One region of the Pseudoalteromonas sp. SANK 73390 genome, then DNA from elsewhere that is predicted to be linked to it. Evidence: riboswitches for the same ligand, from Rfam matches in the RefSeq annotation. Region 1 holds a riboswitch; the other holds the start of a gene.
What was found. Region 1 has a riboswitch for lysine ahead of dapA (4-hydroxy-tetrahydrodipicolinate synthase). Riboswitches for the same ligand answer to the same signal wherever they lie in the genome.

Region 1 (3,394 bases):
CGCTTGCAACGTCAAAGTCAAACCCTGCCTTGTCTAAAGTTTGGATCACTTTTGATAAGGGGTTAGCTTTAACGGCATACCACAATTTAACTACAGACTGTTCAGTCAATGGTTTTAAGTGTGATAGCAAGCCGTCTAAGTCGTAGACAAAAAACGGCGCTTGCTCAGTCTGTGTGATTTTTTCAATCACTTGGCGGTGTGCGGTGCTCAAAAACGGCATTATCGTAATACCTCTTCCAACTCTAATGACGCATCGCTTTGCTTATCACGGTATTTTACGATAAGTGCACAAGACATGCTTAAACCTTGCTCGCGGCCCCAAGCACTTGAAGATGGACGAGAGCCCGGGATCACGATGGCATTCTCAGGGATCGCTTCACCTTTATCTAGTACTCGTTCGTTGATGCAATCATAAACAGGGATCGTGGCTGATAAGCGCACACCTGGGGCAAGTACTGCGCCTTTTTTAACCACAACGCCTTCAACAATCACGCACCCTGCGCCAATAAATGCGTCATCTTCAATCACCACCGGACTTGCGCCAATAGGCTCAAGCACACCGCCTAATTGTACGGCTGCACTAAGGTGAACATTTTTGCCTACCTGAGCACAAGAGCCAACTAACGCATGACTATCAACCATAGTTCCTTCATCAATATAAGCGCCAATATTAACGTAAGCTGGTGGCATAATAATAGTGCCTGATGCGACATAAGCACCTCGACGCACACTCGTACCTCCTGGCACCATACGCACACCAGCATCGGCTGCAAAGCCTTGAGGCGCCAGATTATCTTTATCTACAAAGCCACCGGGGAACTCAGTATTGGTTCCGTTTTTAAATGCCTCTAATATGCCTTGTTTAACTTCTACATTGGCATGCCAATGGCCTTGTTCATCTTGTGTTGCTGCACGCACAGTGCCATTTTCTAAATTATTTAATAATTCTAACCAGCTCATGATAATTGCCTTAATTCCAAGATAAAATTGATTTGTTTGCGATGTTAAGAGCTTGGTTACATGACAGCTCTTGGTGCGTTAAGGGGGGGCGAAGATTAGGTGTTGAAAGCCTGCCTTGGGTATGCATTAGCACTTTAACGGGAATTGGGTTTGCAACAGTAAATAAACTATTCACCGCACCAGTCCAAGTGGTAAATAAGTTTGGAAAGGTACCAGCAAGAGAGCGCCTAACGAATTCGGCTGTTTGCTCTGGCCATGCATTGGCAGCGACAGACACTAAGCCAGCGGCACCCGCTTGAGCAAAATAAGGCATTAAGCCATCATCGCCACTGTAAATAGCAATATTGGGTGCGGCATCACGGAAAGATTCAAACGTTGCAATGTCGCCACTGGCTTCTTTAATAGCCCAGAAGTTATTGTAATGTGTTAAGTTTTTTATAACTTTTGCGGTAATGGAGACGGCACTTCTACCAGGGACATTATAAAGCATACAAGGGCGTTGAGTTGCGCTGAGTAGTGCTTCAAACCACTGGGTTTGACCTACCTCGCCGGGCTTGGCATACAAAGGGGAGCCTAGTAAGTAGGCATCAATGGGTTGCGTGTTACAAAACTCCAGCCAAGCTAATTGCTGCGTTAGATTAAAGCCACCAACCGCAACCATGATAGGTACGCAAAGGGACAGCGAGCAAACATATTCGACAATAGCGCGTTGTTCACTTATTTCAAGTGCTAAGCCTTCGCCCGTACTGCCTAAAAGCAAAATGCCATTATTTGCTTGTTGTTGCTCGTTAACGAGCGTTTTTAATGTGTCATAGTCAACTTGGTTAAGCGCATCAAAGGGCGTAACCAAAGCGGTCCATAACGGATAGTCAGATAAATCTAATTGTGATTTCATCTCTAGCGAACTTATAGCGTGTTCGTAGTAAGGAGTGAGCCCACACCTCGAACAGTTAAAATTCGAAGAGCAATGGACTTAAAAATGACAAGGCAAATGGCCTTATTATTTTAAGACCAGAAGCTCTCCACCAAAATTATGTGCTTGTTAATGTTAACAGCACTTGGTGACAGTCGCTGGGATTCAACCCAGTCGCCCGAAGTAACAGCTTAGCAAAGTGCTGTTGACTTCTCGGCGTTAATTCCCCTCACTCAGTTTCATCGGAGTTTGCTCTCCTCAACAAAGTTACCTGAATAACGCACCTCTTCCAGCCCTTGACCAAGGTAAAACCTTGACCACAAAATAGGGTGAGCGGGCATTGAAACACTTTAGCCTTCTAGGTGTCAAGTAATGAAACCCTATTCTTTATAAATTAGGCTACACTTTTTTAAGGCACTAAACTGCGGCAAAGCAAAGTGGGGTTGTATCAAATAATCTTATGTTAAAAATAATTAAAGCGGTGCGCGTACGTTACATTTTTGCGTTATTAGCTATGGCACTTTTGGTCTCTATGGCTGCCGGCTTGATGCAATTTTTATTGTTTGAAAAACAGCAAGATGCAAAGATTATCAACATTGCAGGCATGCAGCGGATGTTGTCGCAAAAAGTGCTGCTAAAAGCACATCGCTTAGCAAGTATTAGTGAGTCCACTGTTGCTATGCAAAGCGTGAATGGTGAGTTACAAACCAGTATTAATTTGTTCGCACAAAATCATGAATTTCTGGTTAATTTAAATGCCGAAGGTGATTTTTTTTCTGAGTCGTTGAGCGCGTGGTACTTTTCAAAACCAGCTATGCTGGACCAACGAAGTCGAGAATTTGTTCAGCGTATTCGTAACTTTCAGCCCACTGAACAAAGAGAATTAAATGAGCTTTACATGATATCTCAAGATTTGCTGGTTGATCTTGATAGGGCCGTACAGTTATTTGAACAACAATCTAATCAAGGGGTACAGCGTTTAAGGTATGTTGAAAGTGGCATTTGGTTACTGGCAATGTTGTTATTGATACTAGAAGCTAAGTTGATATTTCGTCCAATGGAAGCACAAATTTTGGCTGGTATTAATGAACTTAAGTTTCAAAAAAATGAAACTGAACAGGCATTAAGTATCAAGTCGCGTTTTTTGGCGAGGGCGAGTCATGAATTGCGTACTCCTTTGCAATCCATTTTAGGTTATCTGGACTTGTATCGACAAGAAAGGCAAGTTCATCAATTGGAACAAGCTGTTACATCTGCTAATCAATTAAATGTATTAATTAATGAGATGCATGACTTTAGCCGTTGGTCTAATGAAAAAATTAAAATTCAAAATAGTTATGCGAAGTTAAAGACAACGATTGAAATGGTTGCGGCTCCCTACAAACTCTCGGCACAAAAAAAAGGCTTAACGTTAACTGTGCAAATGGATGGTATAGGTAATACGCGGCTTCAGTGCGATCACCAACACCTTGCGTGGGTCTGCTCACAGTTAATTGACAATGCGATTAAATTTAATGATTC
Region 2 (3,394 bases), on a different contig from region 1:
TCTGTTTCGTAGACTAATCAATTTACTTATTAGAATTCAACGATATCAATACAAATCAAGATTTGGCACTATTTAAAGTGCCCTTTTTCGTTGATATACCTATTATGCAGATTCTAATAATTTAGCGTGGATTGATTGCACAACATGGTCGGAATGGGATTGCTCAACTAAAAAGCACAAGTTATGTTTGCTTGCGCCATGGCAAATTAAACGAATATTAAAATCGCTCAATACCTGCATGAGATTCATCTGATGTTGTTTAAGCTGGATTTCTGAACCGATTAATGCAACCAAGGTTAAATTATTCTCAACGGTTACATGGCAAAATTTACTCAACTGTTCAAGACAGGCTTGATCTAACTCTGGACGTGATGAGTTTTGTGCATTGTCTAAGGTAATAGCCACACTAATTTCTGACGTAGTGACCAAATCAACAGAGATGTTATATTCGCTTAGAATAGTAAATATGCGCGCTAAAAAACCACTGGCTAATAACATTTCGGGGCTTTTCAATGTTAGCAGTATTTGGTTTTTACGTTGTGTTACTGCACGAATACCCGGCAGGTTCGACTTTTCACGTTCAATCCAAGTGCCACCCGCTTGAGGGTCTCGGCTTGAACCAACGAACACGGCAATCCCACTGCGGCTTGCGGGTAATATGGTGGCTGGATGGAGTACTTTGGCACCAAAAGTCGCCATTTCAGCAGCTTCATCAAAACTTAAACGGGCTATAGGTGTTGCTTTGTCGCAAAGCCTAGGGTCAGTGCTAAAAATACCCACAACATCGGTCCAAATATGGATAGATTGTGCTTGAATTGCCTCAGCCAATAATGCCGCACTATAATCTGAACCACCACGGCCTAACGTAGTCGTTTGTCCATACGGATCACTACCAATAAAACCCTGTGTAACAATCACTTTACTTTCTAATAATGGGATAAGGTGTGATTGTGCAGCTTCTGCTGTGGCAACAATATCAGGAGTGGCTTTGCCAAAACGATTATCGGTTTTGAGCACTTTACGAACATCAAAGCGATCTGCATTAACCCCTAAATTACGCAGTACTTGAGTAAACAAAAAAGACGAAAGCCGCTCACCAAAGCTCAACATCTCATCGCATTGCTGAGTGCTTAAAGCAGGTAATAAAGCCAACGATTTAAATTCATCTAGGGTTTGTTCAAAGCCCTTTGCTAAATCAGTATCTAAAGTTAGTTGCTGTAAAATGGCATCTTGAATGGCAACAACGGCTTCAACTAGTGCAAGTCTTTGTGATTCATTTGCTTTTTGTTGAGTGAGAGTAACCAAATGATTAGTCACGCCTGCGCTGGCACTTACAGTAACTAATCGAACTTGATTGTCGTTGTGAATAATTTGCGCACAGCGAAGCATGGCAGGATAATTGGCTACACTGGTACCACCAAACTTTGCGACTGTGTACTGCGAACTCATGATATCTCCTTGTGACCACATTTTGCGATCATAAAAAACAGGAGAACTTGGCAATAAAGGTGCTGGAATAATATGATATGACCTTTGCCAGAAGCTCTCCACCATTAACGGTGACAGTTTTGAGGATTCAGCCTCATAAACCGAAAACCCACAGCGACGTACTGTGACTTTCCTCGGCGAGTACTTCCCTCTTTAGCAGTCATTGGCTCTCGTCACCTACCACTAAATACCTAAGCATCGCACCTCTTCTGAATATCTTGCCGCAACAAACCTGAATCTTAGCAAAATAAAAGCCCACTAAATGAGTGGGCCGATAAAAAATATCTTTTAGACGTCTGGGTGTCAAGTTTTAATTACCTAAACACCTTAAAACCCTTAAATATACTGACCTGACAAATACGCCCCCGCATAACCGATAGTATATGCAACGAGTAAATACAATGACATCCGCAAATAACTCATAAAGGTCAATGCCTTTACTTTGCTCATGGCAATGATCCCTGCCGCAGATCCAATCACCAACATTGAGCCACCAACACCAGTTGCATAGGTGAACATTAGCCACTGCTGAGCCGTCATGGTTATATCTGCTTTTAACAGCGCAGCGGTAAGCGGCACATTATCGACAGCTGCTGATAACAGACCCATCAAATAATTAGCATATTCTGGGCTCATATAAACATACAAATCTGTAAACATGGCTAAAACCCCCACTTCTTTGAGCGCACCAACCAAGAGCAGCACACCAACAAAGAACAATAAGGTGTCATATTCAATTTCACGAATGTAATCAATAATCTTTTTATTGACATCTTTTTTTCGCATCAAAAACTGTGCAACTAAAAACATCAAAGACAAGCCGAACAAAAAAGTAAGTAATGGTGGCACTTTATATTGCACACTTAAAAATAAAGTGGCAAAAATCGTCGACATAAAAATAACTGCAATGGTAATGTCAGTTTTTTCAATTCGCCTAGTGGTATCTTTATTAAACTCCAAAGTGCTATTCATACCCACCGACAGCATTGCAGCAAGTGCGATTACGCTCACTAACGCAGGTGCGATGAGCAATAACAAATCTGGAATTGTTACTTTGTCAGCTAAAAATATCATTAACGTGGTTACATCACCGGTTATTAATGACACCCCCCCACTGTTTACACTAAAAATTATAAGTGTTGCGTACTTTATTAATTTTTTGGGGTCTAATTTCAGTGACATTACTACAGCAAGTGAAATCAATGTTGCGGTAATATTGTCTGAAATAGACGAAAATATAAATGCTGATATACCAACTAAAAACATTAACTTACGCTCACTTATCTGGGCTGGCATTACCCGGTGAACAATATTTTGAATAAAGCCTTTAGAATTCAAATAAGCTACAAATGTCATTGCAGCCATTAAGAATAACCATAGAGTGGCGATTTCAAGAATGTTATGATCTAGTTGATGTTGTACAGTTTCTGGGCTTTGCCCATTAATTGGGAAGATAAAAGCGATAATCCAACATAAAGTACCAAAAAAAAGGGTAGTTTTGGCCTTGTTTACATGGATGATATCCTCTATAACGATAAGCAAGAACGCAATCGCTATCAGGGTAAGGATAATGGGCGTAACCATATTGCGTAAACAACCTGTTAAGTAAAATTAATAAAATTTGAAGGTAACGTGGTAAATCGGCGCGAAGAATAGCATTTGCAGCGTGTATGCGCTATGGCTACAAGTAATTAATTTGCCCTATATGTCACAAAATTGATACAAACTGGAAAGTTATGATCCCAGCAAAAAAAGTATTAAATACTCTTCATGAGCATTGGAGCGTATTAGAGCTGCTTTTTAAACGGTTTAAAATGACCGATTTCAGCCTAAAAGATGTTCAAAGCATCATAAAACATAAAAACCCCCAGTGGACGAGCGAACGAATTTTTAAAGAGACTAACCG

Region 2: another riboswitch for lysine. It lies ahead of lysC (lysine-sensitive aspartokinase 3); the one in region 1 lies ahead of dapA (4-hydroxy-tetrahydrodipicolinate synthase).

What each region holds. Positions count from the first base shown of each region.
Region 1 is NZ_ARPN01000128.1:105,770-109,163, reverse strand. Features, by position in the region: gene SANK73390_RS18060 (PLP-dependent decarboxylase) at 1-220, opposite strand, end outside; gene SANK73390_RS18055 (2,3,4,5-tetrahydropyridine-2,6-dicarboxylate N-succinyltransferase) at 220-960, opposite strand; gene dapA (4-hydroxy-tetrahydrodipicolinate synthase) at 971-1,855, opposite strand; lysine riboswitch at 1,968-2,170, opposite strand; gene SANK73390_RS18045 (response regulator) at 2,334-3,394, shown strand, end outside.
Region 2 is NZ_ARPN01000103.1:114,077-117,470, forward strand. Features, by position in the region: gene lysC (lysine-sensitive aspartokinase 3) at 103-1,449, opposite strand; lysine riboswitch at 1,533-1,705, opposite strand; gene nhaD (sodium:proton antiporter NhaD) at 1,825-3,072, opposite strand; gene SANK73390_RS12470 (hypothetical protein) at 3,225-3,394, shown strand, end outside.